3 regions of the Sphingobium mellinum genome follow, and region 2 is predicted to be linked to each of the others. Evidence: riboswitches for the same ligand, from Rfam matches in the RefSeq annotation. Region 2 holds a riboswitch; each other region holds the start of a gene.
The links. Region 2 has a riboswitch for cobalamin ahead of AAC640_RS09775 (DUF1636 domain-containing protein). Riboswitches for the same ligand answer to the same signal wherever they lie in the genome.
Positions count from the first base shown of each region.

Region 1: linked by a shared signal. The riboswitch ahead of AAC640_RS03110 (TonB-dependent receptor plug domain-containing protein) and the one ahead of AAC640_RS09775 (DUF1636 domain-containing protein) in region 2 are both predicted to bind cobalamin.
Region 3: linked by a shared signal. The riboswitch ahead of AAC640_RS04200 (TonB-dependent receptor) and the one ahead of AAC640_RS09775 (DUF1636 domain-containing protein) in region 2 are both predicted to bind cobalamin.

Region 1 is NZ_JBANRK010000001.1:607,360-613,727, forward strand. Features, by position in the region: gene AAC640_RS03100 (FecCD family ABC transporter permease) at 1-291, opposite strand, end outside; gene AAC640_RS03105 (ABC transporter substrate-binding protein) at 435-1,169, shown strand; gene AAC640_RS03110 (TonB-dependent receptor plug domain-containing protein) at 1,206-3,023, opposite strand; cobalamin riboswitch at 3,195-3,436, opposite strand; gene mobA (molybdenum cofactor guanylyltransferase) at 3,502-4,053, shown strand; gene cobA (uroporphyrinogen-III C-methyltransferase) at 4,054-4,836, opposite strand; gene AAC640_RS03125 (molybdopterin-dependent oxidoreductase) at 4,823-6,368, opposite strand, start outside.
Region 2 is NZ_JBANRK010000006.1:72,970-79,337, forward strand. Features, by position in the region: gene cobU (bifunctional adenosylcobinamide kinase/adenosylcobinamide-phosphate guanylyltransferase) at 1-39, opposite strand, end outside; gene cbiB (adenosylcobinamide-phosphate synthase CbiB) at 36-977, opposite strand; gene AAC640_RS09755 (threonine-phosphate decarboxylase) at 970-1,953, opposite strand; gene AAC640_RS09760 (adenosylcobinamide-GDP ribazoletransferase) at 1,950-2,660, opposite strand; gene AAC640_RS09765 (histidine phosphatase family protein) at 2,657-3,199, opposite strand; gene cobT (nicotinate-nucleotide--dimethylbenzimidazole phosphoribosyltransferase) at 3,220-4,236, opposite strand; gene AAC640_RS09775 (DUF1636 domain-containing protein) at 4,233-4,643, opposite strand; cobalamin riboswitch at 4,834-5,022, opposite strand; gene AAC640_RS09780 (alpha-amylase family glycosyl hydrolase) at 5,109-6,368, shown strand, end outside.
Region 3 is NZ_JBANRK010000001.1:818,649-825,016, reverse strand. Features, by position in the region: gene AAC640_RS04205 (DMT family transporter) at 1-763, opposite strand, end outside; gene AAC640_RS04200 (TonB-dependent receptor) at 913-2,955, opposite strand; cobalamin riboswitch at 3,158-3,400, opposite strand; gene AAC640_RS04195 (fumarate hydratase) at 3,566-5,086, opposite strand; gene AAC640_RS04190 (glutathione S-transferase family protein) at 5,185-5,829, opposite strand; gene AAC640_RS04185 (ribonucleoside-diphosphate reductase subunit alpha) at 6,347-6,368, shown strand, end outside.

The DNA.
Region 1 (6,368 bases), on a different contig from region 2:
GGCATTGGACGCGCCCAGCACCGATGGTTCCGCAAGCGGATTGCGCAGATAGCCTTGCAAGGCCGCGCCAGCGACGCCCAGCATCGCGCCCACCAGCAGGCCCAGCAACATGCGCGGCATCCGCAGGTCGATCAGGATGGCGCGCGCAACCTCATCGCCGCCTCCGGTCAGGACCGCGAGGATGCGGGAGGGCGACAGGGGAACGGCGCCCAGAGTGAGCGACCCCAGCGCGGCGAGGACGATCAGCGCGATGAGCGCCGGCATCAGCAATGGATGGCGGCGAACGGTCACGGCTTGCCTCGCCCGCCCCGGCTGATAGAGCGCTTGCCGTAAGGGGTGCATGCGGGAGCGAGACAATAGGAAGCGCCAAAATCATCGCGGCCCTGTGCGCGCTCGGCCTGACCGCCGCGTCCCCCGTCCCGCCACGGCGTATCGTGTCGCTCAACACCTGCGCGGACCAATATGTGCTGGCGCTCGCCGATCCGTCGCAGATCGCGGCGCTCAGCCCCTATGGGCATGATCCGGAACTGTCGGCGGCGATCAGAAAGGCGCGGCGCTTTCGCACCTTGCGCCGCCCGGCCGAAGAGGTGCTCGCCATCCGGCCCGACCTGCTGATCGGCTTTCCGGCCGGTGCGGACAACGTGGTCGGCGCGCCGCCGGGGCAGTGGCGCACCCTGCGTCTTGCGAGCGCCGACAGCTTCACCGCGATCAAGGCGCAAATCCGGCAGGTGGCGGCGGCGGTCGGCCATGTCGACCGAGGCGAGGCGCTGATCGCTGCCATGGAGCGCGACCTCGCCGCCCTGCCCGGCCCCCGGCGCGGCGGCGTCGCAGCCTATTATCAGCGACGCGGCTACATGACCGGGACGGGCACGCTGGTCGATGAACTCATCCGCCGCGCGGGACTCACCAACCTTGCGGCAAGGCTCGGCAAACCCGCGCTGGCGCAAGTTCCGCTGGAGCAGATGATCGCGGCGCATCCCGACTTTCTGATCGTCGAGACCGGGACCGAAGCCGTCGTCGACCAGGGCACGGAAATGCTGCACCACCCCATCCTGCGCGCGATCCCGCGCATCCGCGTACCGCAGGCCTGGACCGTGTGCGGCGGCCCCGCCTATGTCGAGGCTGCACGCTCCATCCTGGCGCAGGTCAACGCTGCGCCGAAACGGTGAGGGAACGGGCGTCACGCCCGCCCCTCTTGCCATTCATCAGAAGCGGACACGCACGCCGCCAAAGGCCGAGCGGCCATAGGTATTGTAGCCATAGACCGTGGCGTATTCCTCATCGGTGAGATTGTCGACGCGGCCGTAGATTTCCAGATTTTCCGTGATCGGGAAGGAGGCGCGGATGCCGAGCACCGCATAGCCGTCGAGCCGCTGAGTCAGCGTCGCGTTATTGAAGCTGTCGCTCACCATGGTGATAGTTGCGCCAGTCGACAGGCCGAAGGACCAGCGATAGTCGGCCGAAACGCTGACCGCATTGGTGGGGCGACGCGGCAGGCGGGCGCCGGTGTCGCGGTTCCGCGCGTCAATATAGCTGTAGGCGGCAGTGACCGTCAGCGCATCGACCGGCTTCAGCGTCAGCATCGCCTCGACCCCCTTGGCCCGGGTACGGCCGAGGTTGAAGTAGCGCGAAGTGCCGAAATCGAAGTCGATTTGATCGCGAATGTCGCGCCGGAATGCGGTGAGCGAGATGATCGCGCGATTGCCGTCGAGCCGCTGGTCGATGCCGATGTCGTAGCTTTTCGACCGTTCGGGATCGAGTGTGGAATTGCCGCTGAAGCTGTCATAAAGCTGATAGAGCGACGGCGCCTTGAAGCCCTCGCCATAGCTGGCACGAAAGTTGGTCTGGCCTTCATTGGGCGTATAGTTGGCGTTGGCGCCCAGCGTGGTCGCGCCACCAAATTGGCTATGGTCGTCATGGCGCACACCGCCGGTGAGCGACAGGCCCGTCAGGGGCTTGACGACGGCCAGAGCATAGACGCTATCGATGTTCGCGCGATGGCTTTCCGTCGAGCCGAAGCCGGTGAAGTCATAATCGGGCCGCTCATGCTCATAGCCGAAGATCAGCTTGGCCTCGTCGATGGGCTGATAGACGCCTTCATATTCGAATCGCAGGTCGGTGCCCGAATAGCCATAGTCGCCAAAGGGGGAAAAATAATCGCGGTCATTGCGGAACCAGGTGACGGCGGCGCGCTGCGTCAGCTTGCCGTCGAACAGCGCGAGATTGAGGCCCGCATAGCCGACATATTGGTCAAGCTTGCTTCGGTCGGTCGTGTCAGCAGGCGCGCCGAAGAAAATGTCGGTGTCGAGATTGGCGTGGATATAATAGCCGCGCAGGTCGAGGCTGAGATTGTCAGTAAAGGCAAGCTTCAGCTTGGCGTTGGTGGCGATATTTTCATAACCGTCCTTTTCCGTGCCACCCTTGGCAGCGGAGATGCCGTCAGTGCGGAAATAGGCGACGCCCGCGCCGCCGGACGCGATGCCGCTGGTGCCCGACACATCGGCCTTGGCATTCAGCGTATCGGCGTAGCCGTAATCGACCGAGGCGCTGCCACCGAAGCCCTCCTTTGGCTGGCCGGTCATGATATTGACGACGCCGCCGATCGCCTGGCTGCCGTAAACGACCGAGTTGGAGCCGCGCAGGATTTCCACGCGACGGATATTCCCGGTCAGCAGATTGCCGAAATCATAAAGATCGCCGATGCCGCTGGGATCATTGACCTTGACGCCGTCGAGCAGCACCAGCGTCTGCGTCGTTTCAGCACCACGGATCGAGACGCCTGTGACGCCACCCACGGCGTCGGCGCGGTTGAAGCGGACGCCCGGCGTGGTGGCAATCAGGTCCGCGATGCTGACCGTCTGGCGCGTTTCGATGGTCTTTGCGTCAATGACGGTCACCGCCTGGCCGACTTCGTCTCGTGGCTGTTCGATGCCCAGCGCGGTGACGATGATTTCGTCATTGTCCTGCGCGAGCGCGGGCGTGGCGGCGAGCAGCGCCAGCAGCGAAATTCCGGTTTTCATCATTATATGTCTTCCCTGAGCGTCACGCGACTTCAGGCAGGGGCTTCCGAACGAACGGTCGGCATGCTGGAAAGGGAGACGCCAACGCCCCGCCCCGCGCACCGATGCGGCCCCCGCCGCTGGCGTCGCTCAGACGGAAAACACCGTGCCCGGACCGATCCCTGGGTCCGAGGCAAGAGCGACCATGCGCCGGCAGGTCTCCTGGCTCACGGGTCAAAGCGCTCATGCACAAGCCTTCCCGGGCATTGTCGCCCAGTGGCCGGTCCCCATGGCTTCCCCTTTTGAAAGCATGGGTCCCCGTGCATCGCGCTCACCGCTTACAGTTGCAGGGACAGCCGCGGCATAGGGCGAACACAGTTCGCCCGCACCGCATTCCCTTTTCAGCCCATTCGGGCACCGGCGCGATCTTCTTGTGTCAGCGGTTGCCCGCTCACCCGGCGCGCCATAAGGGAAAGTGGGGCTCATGCCAAGGAGGCGATGCATGCGATTGCTGGGAGCGGTGCTGGCGGGCGGACGATCCAGCCGCTTCGGCAGCGACAAGGCGCTGGCGATGCTCAACGGGCGGACGCTGCTGAATCACGCGGTCGCCTCGCTCGACCCTCATGTCGACGCCATCGTCATCTGCGGCCGGGAGGTGGCGGGACTGACCAGCCTTCCGGACCGGCCAGCCCCGGACCTGGGCCCGCTGGGCGGCCTCAACGCAGCGCTGCATCATGCGCTTTCCCAGGGCTATGACGCGGTGCTGACGACTGGATGCGACATGCCGACCTATCCTGACCACCTGCCGCAAGCGCTGGTTGGCGAAGGCGCGGCGGTGCTCGGGGGGCAGCCACTGGCGGGGTTCTGGCCGGCCTCACTCGCTCCCGAACTGGACGCGCATCTGGCGGAGGATGATGTGCGATCCATTCATGGCTGGCTGCGGCGGATCGACGCGCGGATCCTGGAGCGGCCCGACATCCTGCTGCCCAATATCAATCGGCCGGAGGATCTGGACAAGCTGATCGGCCCGCCCATGCCCGGCCGCGACCGATAATCAGGCCTCGACCGAAGCGTCAGCCGCGTGGCGCACGGGCATTGCGGTGCCCGCCACGGCCTCGCCGATCATCAGCAGCGTCGGGTCATCGTCGCTGATCGCCGCCACGAGAAAGGCGAGCGCAGAGAGCTTGCCCCGGATCAGCCGTTCACTCGGCAGCGAGACGTTGACCGCGACCATCACCGGCGTTTCCGGGTCCCGCCCGGCGGCGATCAGTTCCCGGCCGATTTCGGCAGCGGCAGCGCGCCCCATATAGATGCCGATCGTGCCGCCCGGCCGCGCCAGCGCTTCCCAGTCGAGCTTCAGCGGCTCGCCGGCCTTCAGATGCGCCGTGACCAATGTCACCCCGCGCGCCTTGCCGCGCAGGGTGAGCGACGCGTTACCGCTCGCCGCCGCCGCGCTCGCCGTGGTGATGCCCGGGCAGATGCTGACGGACACGCCATCGGCCGCCAGATGCTCCATTTCCTCGGCCGAGCGTCCGAATATGGATGGATCGCCGCCCTTGAGGCGGACGACGCGTTTGCCCGCCTTCGCCGCGGCGAGCAACAGGTCGTTGATGCTGCCTTGCGCCTTGCTGTGGCGGCCGGAACGTTTGCCCACGCTGACCCGCTCGACGCCCTGCGGGATCAGGTCGAGCACGCCCGGCCCCACCAGCGCGTCATGGAAAACGATGTCGGCCGCCGCGATCAGCTTTTCGGCCTTGCGGGTCAGGAGGTCCGGGTCGCCGGGTCCCGCGCCGACCAGCCAGACCTGGCCGGGCGCGATCAACTCATTCTGCTGCATGGAGCGTCTCCTGCGGGATGTGGGCGAGGATGTTGGCAAGCGCGGGACGGCAGGATCCGCAATTGGTGCCCGCGCCGATCGCCTTGCCGATCGCCGGCACGTCGACCAGATTCTGATCGCGAATGGCGGCAACGATCTGATCGAGGCCGATGTCGAAGCAGACGCAGATCGTCGGCCCCTTGTCAGGCTGGCTACCCGGGCCGCGCGCGGCGAGAACCGAGCCACCGACCCCCTCGACTTCCAACTGGCGGATCAGCCAGTCGCGCGAGGGCAGGAGGCCGGTGCGGGTGACGAACAGGACGCCGCAAAGCTTGCCTTCGCTGATGGTCCCGACGCGGCGCGTGCCGCGAGTCACGTCCATGGCTTCAACCCGGTCACCCGTCGGCAGCAAGGCGTCGAGCCGCGCGGGATCGCCATTGCCCGCGATCTCATAGAGCGCGCCGCCCGGAACCGCGATCTTCGTCGACCATAGGCACGGCAACTTCACCGGCTGATCCCCGCGCAGGATCAGAAAGCCTTTCCATTCGATGGCGACCTTCTCGACGCTGGCCGGGGTCGACTTGAACCCCGGCTGGCCCGAATGCGGATCGACCAGCGGACGGGGCAGCAGGCCGGTGCGGCCGCCGCTCGACATCTGGTCGGTCCAGTGGATCGGCGTGAATATTTCACCAGGACGCTGCCCTTCGCTGAGCGCCACGCGGAAGATGCTGTTGCCTTGCGCGGTCTGCACGCGGGCGAGATCGTGATCGACGATGCCCAGCGCCTCCGCGTCCTGCGGGTGGATTTCCACCAGCGGTTCCTCACGGTGACGGGCGAGCTTGGGCGACAGACCGGTACGGCTCATGGTGTGCCACTGGTCGCGATAGCGGCCGGTGTTGAGCGTCATCGGCCACTGCTTGAGCGGGTCCTGCAACTCCATCTGCCGGGTCAGCACCAGCCGCGCCTTGCCATCCTGCGTCTGGAAGCGGCCATCGGCATAGGGCTTCTCGCCACCCCAGCGGAACGGCTCCATCGCGTCATAGGCATCGTTGCCGATCGTGGCATGGGCACGCAGGTTGAGCAAGCGCTGGCCGTCATTCTGATAGGCGGTGAGGCGCGCATGTTCGCGCCAGATGTCCGCCGGGCGATCATAGGCGAAGGCGTTGCGCCAGCCCATGCGGCGGGCGACTTCGGTGATGATCCACCAATCGGGTTTGGCTTCGCCGGGCAGGTCCATGAAGGGACGCTGGCGGCTGATGGTGCGGTCCGAATTGGTGACGGTTCCGTCCTTCTCGCCCCAGCCGGCGGCAGGCAGGCGGACGTCGGCATGAACGCTGCTGTCGGTGTCGGCCATGATGTCCGACACAACGAGGAAGGGCACGGACTCCAGCGCCTCGCGGACGCGATTGGCGTCGGGCAGCGACACGGCGGGGTTGGTCGCCATGACCCACAACGCCTTGACCCTGCCTTCGTTGATCGCGCGGAACAGGTCGACGGCCTTGAGCCCGGGCTTGGCCGCCATCTTCGGCGCGGCCCAGAAGCGGCCGACCCGC
Region 2 (6,368 bases):
CGCGCCGCCCAGCACCAGCAGGCTGCGAAAATCCGTCACCAGCGCACTCCTTCGACCATCGCGCTCATCAGCCACAGCAGCGCGCTGGCGCGACCATAGACGCGCAGCGCCGCCGCCACATCCGCGCCCCGCGCATCGCGGCCTTCGCCGCCGATCCAGGGCTTGTCATGCCGCACCCCGTCATACTGGACCGGGCCGGCGAGGCGGAGCCCCAGCGCGCCCGCCATCGCGGCTTCGGGCCAACCGGCATTGGGGGAGGCATGGCGGCCGTGATCGCGCCACAGCACCCGCCATCCGCCCGCGCCCGCCACGCAAAGCACGAGTCCCGCCATGCGCGCGGGGATAAGGTTCAGCAGATCGTCGAAGCGCGCCGCCGCCCAGCCGAAGTCGGTGAACGGCGCCTCCTTGTGCCCGATCAGGCTGTCCGCCGTATTGACAGCCTTATAGGCCCAGATGCCCGGCAGTCCGGCGACCAGCAGCCAGAAAAGCGGCGCGACCACCCCGTCGCAGAAGCTTTCCGCCAGACTTTCGACGGCGGCGCGCGCGACCCCGGCTTCGTCCAGCCCGGCCGTGTCGCGGCCCACGATCTGGCCCACCGCGCCTCTCGCGCCGGCCAGGTCGCCCGTGAGCAGCGCCTGTCCCACCGGATACACATGATCATAGAGGCTCCGCTGGGCGAGGCCGGGCCAGGCCGCGATCGCCAGCCCGATCCAGGCCCAGCGTCCCATCAGCAGCCGAACCGCCTGTTCGATCGCCCAGCCCGCGCCGGCCGCACTCGCCAGCAACAGCAGCAGTGTCGCGACGCCGCCCCACCAGCGCGCGCGATTGTCCCACGCCGGACGGTTCCACCGCCGCTCGCAATGAAGGATGAGGCGCGCAAAGCCGCCCACCGGATGGCCGATACGCGCATGAAGCCGCGCCGGCCATCCGCAGCCGGCGTCGATCGCCAGCGCGCCGACCGCGACCGGCTCAAGCATCGCCCAGCGCCCTGTCTAGCCGCTCCATCGCCGCTTCGTCGGGAGGCAGGCCCAGCCGCAGCCATCCGGGCTGCGCGTCGAACGGACGGGTGAGAATGGCCCTGCGCGCCAGCCTGTCGAACAGGCCAGCCGCATCGACATCCGTGACGAGGCGAAACAGCGGACAGGCTCCCTGCCCCGCCATGCCATGCCGTGCCAGCAGCGCATCCATCTGCGCCGCTCTTTTCCGCAGCGACGCGACGGTCCTCTCGATCCAGTCCCGGTCGCGATAGGCGGCGGCCCCAAAGGCCACAGCCGCCGCCGAGACGGGCCAGTCGCCCAGCACCCGCCGGCAACCCGCGATGATGTCGGGCGGACCCAGCACGAACCCCAGACGCACGCCCGCCAGCCCGAAAAATTTGCCGAATGATCGCAGCACGACCAGCCGCCGATCGTCCCCCAGTTCCGGTGCGATGCTCCACGACGGCATGCAGTCGGCAAAGGCTTCGTCGACCACCAGCCAGCCGCCCGCGCCGTCCTGCCGGGCAAGCAGGTCACGCATCCGCTCGCGGCTCAAAAGCCGGCCATCCGGGTTATTGGGGTTGGCCAGCAGCAAGGCGGATCCGACCGGTGCCTCCTCGGGCGCGCGCACCGGGGTCGACCCGGCGAAGGCCGCTTCATGGGTGCGATAACAGGGCGTCAGGTGGCAGGCGTCGCCCTCGATCAACTGCCCCACGATACGCAGCCCGATCTCGCTGCCCGGCACCGCGCAGACAAGGGACGGGGACACGCCGAAATGACGCGCCGCTTCGCTCTCCAGCGCCGCGATCGCCGCCGGATCGGGCAGCGACCGCCAGTCCGGCGCGATCCCCTCGACACCAGGCCAGGGCGTCGGATTGATCCCCGTCGACAGGTCGATCCACGGCTCGCCGTCGGCGCCATAGGTCGCCCGCGCCTGCGCCAAACGGCCGCCATGCCATGTGAAGCCATCGCTCATCGCGCCACCACCAGCGCGGCGAGCAGGCCGCTTTCGACAATTTCGATGCCGGCGCCATGGCCGTCGCCGGAGATCCCGCCGATCCGCGCCCGCACCCACCAGCCCCACAGCGGAATCAGCGCGACAGCGGCCAGCAACGCCGGCTCCGCCACGCAGAAACCCAGCGCGACGCAGCCCCAGGCGGCAAGATGCCACGGCGCCAGACCCGCGCGGAATCGGCTGCCCAGCCCCTCATGCAAGGGCGGCAGCATCAGCGTCCAGGCCAGCGGCCCGATCCGCGCGACGGTCGCCACGGCGATGATGCTCCACAGCGGCACCGAGCTCGCCGCCAGCCGCAGCAACACCAGCTTCGTCAGCACTTGCAGCACGATCGCCGTCACCCCGAAGCTGCCGATATGCGGATCGGCCAGCACCGCCGACAATCGCGCCCGATCGCCATGCGCGGCGCCGGCCGCATCGGCGATGTCGCCCAGCCCGTCGAGATGCAGCGCGCCCGTCACTGCCACCCAGGCGATCAGGCCCATCAGCGCGCCCGCCCACGGGTCCGCCCGCGTCCCCAGCGCCACCGCGAGCGCGACCACCGCGCCCACCGGCAGCCCCGCGACCGGAAACCAGCGGATCGCGGCGGCAAAGGCGTGCTCGTCGGCCCTTACCCGCGGCAAGGGCAGGCGCGTCATCAATTGCAACGCCAGCACCAACGCCCTCACGCCACAAGGCCGGTGATCTGCGCGCCCGGCCGCGCGCCCGGCCAGAAGCGCAGGCTGACCAGCGCCCCATAAGGCAGGTCGATCGCCCAGGCGTGGCGATAGGCAAAGCCGCACAGCGTCGCGAGCGCCGCCCGCATCGCCCCGGCATGGCTGATGACCAGCGTCGGTTCGGCAATGTCCGCGACCGCCGCCGCGACGCGCGCGCAAAGCCCGGCCCAGCGCTCGCCACCGGGAGGCGGCGACAGGTCGGGATCGTCCCAGAAGCGCCCCAGCGCCTCCTGCGGCAAAACAGCGGGGTCGCTCCCCTCCCATGCCCCGAAATCCAGCTCCCGCCAGCGCGCGTCCGCCTGGTGCGGCATCTGCCGTTCCGCCGCGATGATCGCGCCGGGCGCGAAGGCGCGCGCCAGGTCGGACGTCACCAGCCGCACGAAATCCAGCCCCCGCGCCCGCTCCACGCACAATCGCGTCCCGTCGGGATCGGCGGCCACGTCGCTATGGCCGATCAGCCGCCCCGGCCCTTCGGGTACGCCGTGGCGCATCAGGAACAGGGGGCAATGCCTCACAAGGCGCCCGCCACCGCCGCCTCGGCAAAAGTCGCCATGCCATCATGCGCGGCCAGCGCCGACCGCACGATCTGCGCCGCCACGGCCGCCCCGCTGGCTTCCCCCAGCCGCATGTCGAGCGCAAGCAGCGGCCGCAGGCCAAGCGCGTCGAGCAGTCGCTGATGCCCCGCCTCGGCCGAACAATGGGCGGCGAGGCAGTGCGCCGTGATCGCCGCATTGTCCCGCCACAGCGGCACCATCGCCGCGCCACAGATGAAGCCGTCGAGCAGCATCGGCACGCGCAGCAGCCGTGCCGCCACCATGGCGCCCGCCATCGCCGCGATCTCCCGCCCGCCCAGCCGGCGCAGGCTTTCAAAGGCGCTGTCGCAACAGGTGCCGTGACGGGCGAGCGCCAGCGTCACCGCCTCGACCTTCCGCGCCACGCCCGCATCGTCAACCCCGGTGCCGCGCCCGACCCAATCGTCCGGCGCGCCCCCCAGCAGTTGCGCGCACAGCGCGGCGGCGGCCGTGCTGTTGCCGATCCCCATCTCGCCCACGATCAGCAGGTCGCACTCGCGCTCCACCATCGCCGCGCCGGCGTTGAGCGCGTCGAGGCAATCCTGCTCGCTCATCGCCGGCGTTTCGCAGAAATCGGCGGTCGGCCGGTCCAGCGCGATCGGCACGACGCGCAACTCCGCGCCGCAGGCCCGCGCCAGCGCATTGATCGCCGCGCCGCCGCTTTCGAAATTCGCGACCATCTGCGCCGTCACCGCCGAAGGGAAAGCGCTGACCCCGCGCACCGTCACGCCATGATTTCCCGCGAACACCGCGATGCGGATCCGGTCGGCGCGGGGCCGCTCGCGCCCCTGCCACCCCGCCATGAACAGCGCGATCTCCTCCAGCCGGCCGAGCGAACCCGCAGGCTTGGTCAGCACCGACTGCCGCGCCGCCGCCGCCGCGATCGCGTCGCCTTCCGCCTGTGGAAGCGCCGCCAGCGCCCGCGCGAACGCCGCCCTGCTCTCGAAACGCATCATGAGCAGACAAAGCCTTCGGGCGGCACGCGCACGATGAAATGGCCCTTCACGCCCGCCGGCCAGTCGGCATAGCGCACCACTCCCTGCTCGCTCGCCGCATGGCGCGCCGCATAGTCCAGGATCGCCCGCGCCGCCGCCGCATCGGGGGCAAAGTCACCCAGCACATAGCCGACCTTGCCGGGCCCGCGCACATGGATGGTGCAATGACGCTGACAGGCGAAGAGGCACGGCATCTCCTCGACCACGATGTCGGCATAGGCATCCGGCTCACTTCCCTGCACGTCGCGCAGGGCCTGGGCCAGCAGCGCGCCGCCGCGCCGCCCCTCGCCATCCTCGCGCTCGTCGGCGGAAAGCCGGCAGGTCGAACAGACCACGACCGACGCACTTGGGGGAACGGGCCGCAGCATCAGCGGCGCCCTCCCACGACCGGGATGATATAAAAGGTCATTCTGCTTCCGCCTCCGACACGATCAAGCCCGGCCGGACAGGCGGCACGGAAACGCGGATGGGACCGCGTTCCCCGCACGGCCGGGCCGGCAAGGCAATGGCTGTCGCTCTGCGGGAAAGCCCCGTTCGTCCGGCACACCCTGGCCGGTCGAAGAACGACTGCGTCAGGCAGGTCTCCTGGCTTGCGGGTCAGCGCGTCCGGCCGCCTTCTCGGGACAGAATCAGTCCCAATGGCAGATGTGGCCGATCCGCTCTCCGCTCACAGTTGCAGGGGCAGCGCGGGCTTGACCCGACTTCCCTTTTCATCCCTTTGGGGGAACCTGTCGCGACCGCGCTGATAATCGGACCGAGCCGGTCCCGCAAGCGCTAGATGGATGCGCGCCGATGTGTATGCTGCACCTGCACAGCCTCGGGAGCCGCCAGCCATGACCCTTAGCGCCGATCAGCCCTGGTGGAAGGGCGCCGTCATCTACCAGATCTATCCCCGCAGCTTTCAGGATTCGAACGGCGACGGCATTGGCGACCTCGCCGGCATCACCCGCCGGCTGGACCACATCGCGCGGCTGGGCGCCGACGCCATCTGGATCTCGCCCTTCTTCACCTCGCCGATGCGCGACTTTGGCTATGACATTGCCGATTATTGCGGAGTCGATCCGATCTTCGGCACGCTCGACGATTTCGACGCGCTGGTCGCCCGCGCGCGCGCACTGGGCCTCAAGGTCACGATCGACCAGGTCTATGCCCACAGTTCCGACCAGCATGACTGGTTCCGGGAAAGCCGGGAAAGCCGCATCAATGCCAGGGCCGACTGGTATGTCTGGGCCGATCCCAAACCGGACGGCACGCCGCCCTGCAATTGGCAGTCGGTCTTCGGCGGCCCGGCCTGGACCTGGGACGCGCGGCGGCGGCAATATTATATGCACCAGTTCCTTGCCAGCCAGCCGCAGCTCAACGTGCACAATCCAAAGGTGCAGGACGCGCTGCTGGACGCGATGCGCTTCTGGCTCGAACGGGGGGTGGACGGCTTCCGGCTCGACGCGCTCAACCATGCGATGCATGATCCCGCCCTGCGCGACAATCCGCCCGCGCCTGATGACGGCAAGCCGCGCACCCGCCCCTTCGACTACCAGATCCGCCGCTACAGCCAGTCGCACCCCGATGTCGTGGGCTTCGTCGAGCGCATCCGCGCACTGTGCGATCGCTATGGCGCCATCTTCACCATGGCCGAAGTCGGCGGCAACCGCGCCGAGGAGGAGATGAAGGCCTATACCGCCGGCGACAAGCGCCTCAACAGCGCCTATGGCTTTGACTTCCTCTACGCTGGCGCGCTGACCCCGGCTTTGGTCGCCGACACGGTGGCGCTCTGGCCCGACGAGCCGGGCATGGGCTGGCCGAGCTGGGCCTTTGAAAATCACGACGCGCCCCGCGCCCTGTCCCGCTGGTGCGCGGCGCGGGACCGCCCGGCCTTCGCCCGGCTCAAGCTGATGCTGCTCATCGCCCTGCGCGGCAACCCCATCCTCTATCAGGGCGAGGAACTGGGGCTGACGCAGGTCGACATCCCGTTCGACCGCTTGCAAGACCCCGAAGCCATCGCCAACTGGCCGCTCACCCTGTCACGCGACGGCGCCCGCACCCCTATCCCCTGGGAAGCAGGCGCCAGCGAGGCCGGCTTTTCCACCGCCCCG
Region 3 (6,368 bases), on a different contig from region 2:
GCGCGGTCGCAAAGCCGGTGAACCAGCAGGCCGATCCCAGCGCGGAGAGCAGCCCCACCTGCCCGGACACGCGCCAGCCGCGCAGTAGCTTGCCCATTTCCCCGGGCTCGCGCAGCAGCAGGTAGCCGCCCTGCATCAGCGTCTGGAGCGTGACCGTCACCGCCAGCACGATCAGCGCTGCCAGGATCGGGTCGCCGCCGCCCACCTCCTGTGTCGCGCGGCGGATGGCAACGGCGGTCAGCGCGAAAAAGAAGCCTGACGCGATACCGGTGAGCGCGGCTGGTTGGCCCAGCGCGCGCAGCAGGTCGATCGGCCCCATACGCCTGCCGCCGGTGGACAGCAGCATCACGCCCAGCACACCGCATCCGATGCCTGCCCAGGCGAGCGGGCTCAATCGCTCCCCCATCAGCAGGAAGGAAAGGATCGCGCCCTGCACCGCCTCCGTCTTGGCATAGGCGGTGCCGACCACGAAGTTGCGATGGGCAAAGGCCAGGATCAGCAGGTTGGTCGCGATGATCTGCGCGAGGCCGCCGGCCAGCGCGAACAGCAGGAACAGGGGATCGGGCGCGGGGAGAGGGGCGGCAAAGGCCAGCCGGTAGCCGCAGAGCAGCGCGATTGCGAAAGGCAGGCCGTACAGATAGCGCACCAGCCCTGCGGCATTGACCGACAGGCTGTGACTGACCCGCCGCTGCACCGCGGTCCGCCACGCCTGCGTCGCGCCCGCCAGCAGCGTGGCGGGCAACCAGATGGGGGAGGAAATCATGGCCGCCCTATAGCGGGTTTTGCGGCCGCGTCATGCCTCCTGGCGGAGGGCCTGATTTCGGCCAATGCGTACCGTTTCCCTCGGTTTGAGGGCTTGCCGAAACTGTCATTGGCCGACACCACGCTCAGGCTCCTCGCGTCGGACCCTCATCAAAACATGAACTTGGCCCCGATCTTTACGGTCCGCGGTTCGACCACCCGGCTCAGCCTGCCTTCAACGGGACCCTCTGTGTCGTAGGACGGGATGTAGGATTCGTAATAATAGGCGATATCCTTGTCCCGACTGTCGAAGACGTTGAGCACTTCGCCATAGATCTGGATAGGTCCGCCCTTCCACGCCGCGCGCGCATTAACGACCGTGCTGCCATGATCGCGCACGGAATTGTCCTCGACAAGCGGATAGGGGCCAAGGTGGCGCAGGCGGATGCTCGCTTCCCACGGATCGAGCACGATGGCGGCGCCCGCGGACGCGGCGTTTTCGAAGGCGTTGGGAATCCGGTCGCCATTGTCGTAGCGCGAGTGGCTGGCGGTATAGTTGCCGTCGAGCGCGAGCCAGGGCAGCGGCCGCCAGAAGGCAACGATCTCGTAGCCGTGACGCTTGCTGGCGCCGGTCGGCTCGACGGCATTGGAGTCGCCGACGAAGCGCAGTTCGCTTCCGACATCGAGCCACCAATATGTTCCCGTCATTGAAAAGCCGCCGACCTGAAGGCGTGCCCCGAACTCCTTGCCGGTTCCGCGGACGAGGACGGGAACCGGCGTCTCCACGTTCACCGCGCCGCGCACGTCGTTGGAATGGAAGCCTCGTCCCCAGTTGGCATAGACCTCAAACTTCGGGGTGACCTGATAGGCGGCCGAAAGCTTGGGCGAAACGATCGAATCGTGGCCGCTGCCTTCGCCCAGCATGGCGGCGGCAGTGTCGCGGGCGCGGACGGTGTAATCGTAATAATCGCCGCGCAGGCCTCCGGTCAGGCGCAGGCCTTTTACCGGCTTGACTGTCGCCTCGCCATAGAGCGCGGCCGACATTTCCTGGACATTGTAGCGACCGAGCGAGAAGAGGTCCTGTCGGTCCGCGGTGCGCTTCACCCCAACCTTGCCGATGTGATCGTAGCGGTTTTCCGTGCCCACGGTCAGTTGCAGGGCAGGCGACACGTCCCATTGCTTGCGGGCGGTAAGACCGGCGATCCAGCGCCGGTCAAACTGGTCGATCTGCGCGCTTGTGCCGTCCAGGTCGGCATAGGTGGGGTTCGAATACATGTTCCAGCCGTAATATTGGCCGTAGAGGTTCGCGCTCCAGTCCGGCTCCCGAACCGCGAGGTTGGCCACGAGCCGCGTCGTCTCGCCTCGTGCCGACGGGTCGGGCGAGCAGAAGCGGTCCGCGCATTGGGCGCTGCCGATGATGCGCTCGGGGATCTGCTCGGTCGGCCGCCAGGTCGCGCGATAGCCGTGGAACGTCGCTTCCGCCGTACCCGCGCCCGCAGGCATCACATATTTGGCGAAGCCTGAATAGTGACGCAACCGCTCGGCTTCCTGCCACGGCCCGTCATAGCGCTTCGCCTGTCCGACCAGGGTCAGGTCGCCCGCGCCCAGGCCTTTTATCGTCCCGCCTGCGGCAACCCGACGCGAGCCGTAAGAGCCGCCTTCAATTGCGACCCAGGGCCTGTCGAACCCGTCAATTGTCGTCATGTAGGCCGCGCCCGCCAACGCGAAGTCGCCGCCGTCAGCGCGGTAGGGACCTTTGCGGAAATCCTCACGCGCGACAATCTCGGGGATCAACCCGTTGAGATCGAGGTAACCCTGGCCGTGGCCATGCGTGCGGAAATTCATCTGCACGCCGTCAATATAGGTGGTGAAATCCGAACCGTGGTCGAGATTGAAACCACGCAAAAAATATTGGTTGGCCTTGCCGCTGCCCGAATGCTGTGCCGCGACCATGCCGGGCACGGCCTCCAGCAGTTCCGCGACGCGCAGCAGCGGGCGGACCAGCAAATCCGCCCCGGCGACGCTGCCCTCGCTGGCGGCGTGGGCGGTGCCGATCTTCGCCTCACCGCGCCCGAATACCACGATTTCGCTCGCGGCGGTCGTGTCCTCGCCAGAAGTGGATGCGCCTTCATCATCAGCGGCAAAGACAGGCGTACCCAAGGCGGCGATAATGCCGGCCACGCCCAGCGCGAAGGTCTGTATGTTCGATTTCATATTCGGTCCCCGGCGTCAGCGACTGGCTGGCGGAGGCCTGCCGTGCGCGACCATCGGCGCATGGCCGACTATCGACGACGGTCGGCACGCGTCGGCAGCCGGACGCCCCAGGCGACCACCGCGCGAACCGATGCGGCCTCCACCGCTCGTTCGTCGCTCAGACGGAAAGATACCGGGCCACGGCCATCCCCTGGGCCAAGGCAAGAGCGACCAGACGCCGGCAGGTCTCCTGGCTCACGGGTCATCGCGCGATGCACGGCCTTCCCAGGCCTCGCAGGATTTAGCGTCCGGCCCAGTGGCTGACGGCGAGGAACCATGTCCCGCCGCGCATGTACATCGCGCTCACCGCTTACAGTTGCAGGGACAGCCTCGGATTCGAAGGTCGCCCTTCTCACCGTGTTCCCTATTAAGCCCCTTGCAAGGCACCGGCGCGATCTTTGTCCGACCCATTTGCAAAGCCCGGACGCGCCGCTCTTATCCCGGCGCTGGCGCACTGACAAGCCGTCTGGTCTGCAAGGTTGGAACCAGACTTACTTTCAGCCAGCCCCTTCAAAAAAAACGCCGCCCGAATTTCACGAGCGGCGCCTCTTTGTCGTCGATCAGCCCGGTATCAGGCGCCTTCGAGCAGATGCTCCTTGCGGATCTTTTCCTGCCACACCAGCGGGGCCAGGCGGTGGACATTCTGGCCGTCGCTGTCGACAGCGACGGTCACCGGCATGTCCTGCACGTCGAATTCGTAGATCGCTTCCATGCCAAGGTCCTCAAAGCCGACCACCTTGGCCGCCTTGATCGCCCGCGCCACCAGATAGGCCGCGCCGCCGACCGCCATCAGATAGGCGCTCTTGTGCTTTGCGATGCTGTCGGTCGCCGCCGGACCGCGCTCGGCCTTGCCGACACAGGCGGCGAGGCCCTGTTCCAGCATCATGTCCATGAACTTGTCCATGCGGGTCGCCGTGGTGGGGCCGGCGGGGCCGACCACTTCGTCGCGCACCGGGTCCACCGGCCCGACATAATAGATGACGCGGCCTTTGAAATCGACCGGCAGCGGCTCGCCCTTGGCCAGCATGTCCTGGATGCGCTTGTGCGCTGCGTCGCGGCCGGTCAGCATCTTGCCGTTGAGCAGCAGGCGGTCGCCATGCTTCCAGCTCTGCACCACGTCGGGGGTCAGCGTGTCGAGATCGACGCGGATCGCTTCCTTGCTCGGCTTCCAGTCGACCTGCGGCCATTCGGAAATCTTCGGCGCTTCCAAATAGGCCGGACCCGACCCATCCAGCGTGAAATGCGCGTGACGGGTCGCCGCGCAATTGGGGATCATCGCCACCGGCTTGCCGGCCGCATGGCAGGGATAATCGTAGATCTTGACGTCGAGGATGGTGGACAGGCCGCCCAGGCCCTGCGCGCCGATGCCGAGCGCGTTGACCTTGTCGAAAATCTCGATGCGCAGGCGCTCGATATCGTTCTGCGGCCCGCGCGCTTTCAATTCACCCATGTCGATGGATTCCATCAGCGATTCCTTCGCCAGCGCCACGGCCTTTTCCGCGGTGCCACCGATGCCGATGCCCAACATGCCGGGCGGGCACCAGCCCGCGCCCATTTGCGGCACCATTTCCAGCACCCAGTCGACGATGGAGTCGCTGGGGTTCATCATCTTGAACTTGGTCTTGTTTTCCGACCCGCCGCCCTTCGCCGCGACATCGACGGTGACCTTGTTGCCCGGCACCATCTCGACATTGAGCACGCAGGGCGTGTTGTCCTTGGTGTTGACGCGGCTGAACGCAGGATCCTTCAGGATCGACGCGCGCAGGCGGTTTTCGGGGTTCAGATAGGCGCGGCGCACACCTTCATCGACGACCTCCTGCATCGAGCGGCTGTTGTCGTCGAGGCGGCACTCCATGCCCCATTTGATGAAGACGTTGACGATGCCGGTGTCCTGGCAGATCGGGCGATGTCCCTCGGCGCACATGCGGCTGTTGGTCAGGATCTGGGCGATGGCGTCCTTCGCCGCCGGATTGGCTTCCGCCTCATAGGCTTTGCCCAGCGCGCGGATATAATCCATCGGATGATAATAGCTGATGAACTGGAGAGCGTCGGCGACGCTTTCGATCAGGTCGGCGGTCTTGATGACGGTCATTTGGCCAAGTCCCTTAGTCTTCCGCCCGCCCTGCGCGACGGGTCCTCGCCCGCGCGGCTAATAGGGATTGCGTCCCGAGTCCAGCCGTCCCGTTCCCCTCAGCCTTTGGCGAAGGGGAACATATGCCACCAGCGCTCCTTCTCCGCCAGCACGCGCGCGAAGCTCTCCCGCGCCTCCAACCGGTAAAGATAGGCGGCCAGGGTCGGAAAGCCGCGGCGCATCGGCTCGATCTTGTCGGCATAGAAGAGCGAAGGCGCCGCCGCGCAGTCCGCCAGGGTGAAATCATCGCCCGCCGCCCAGTGGCGCCCGGCCATCCGCTGCTCCAGCATCGCATAGGCCTTGCCCAGCGTCTGCCGCGCATTGCCCACCGTCAGCGGATCGCTTGATCCGTCGGGACGAATCCGGTCAGAGACGATCGCCTGCATCGGCGCCATCACATAATTGTCGAATAGCCGGTCCATCAGCCGGGCCTCCAGCGCCTGTTCCGGATCGGCGGGGATCGGACGAAACGGGCCCGGACAATGCTGCCCCAGATATTCGATGATGATGCTGGTCTCGCCCAACGTTGTGTCGCGCGCCTCGTCGCGCAGCACCGGGAACTTGCCGATGGGCCACAGCGCCAGCCAGGCTTCAGGAACGCCTGCATCCTCCATCATCCGGCGTTCGAAAGGCGTGTCATTCTCGTAAAGGGCGATCAGCGCTTTCCAGCAGTAGGAGGAGAGGGGGTGATAATAGAGAATCATGGGCTTGGCTCCGTTCGCACATTGTCACGCCGGCGCTGGCTGGCCTCTGGCGACGCCGGGCAACCACAATATCTGGTGCCCGGTCAGCGACGAACGTCGGGCATCCACAGGCTATCCACAGATTCGGATGGCAAGCCAAATTTATTTTCGTTCGTATATTGTCCCTCTTGCCTTTTGCGGGAGCGCGGAAAGTCCATGCGTCGCTGCGCTGCGGCGTGGCGACAGGGCGACGAGACGAGTCCGATCGTCGCCGAACTGAGTCTTCAGAGTGTCATTTACCCTCTTGCAAGCTTTTGAGGCTGTGGCACTATCCCTTGTATCGGGTTAACGGGGGTTACCCAACAGATTGTGATTGCACCGGCCGGACCTTTTTCCGGACGAGGGCGGTTTTGCCCTGTGCGGTCCGTTCTGTGGACCCCATGTTCGTCCCGCGCGCGGTTCGGTTGCATGCGCCTTGTTCCGCTTAGTCGGGGAGGCTTGACCGAATCGAACGGAACAGGAACATTCGGGGGCTCGTATGGATTTTCGTGATAGCGAAC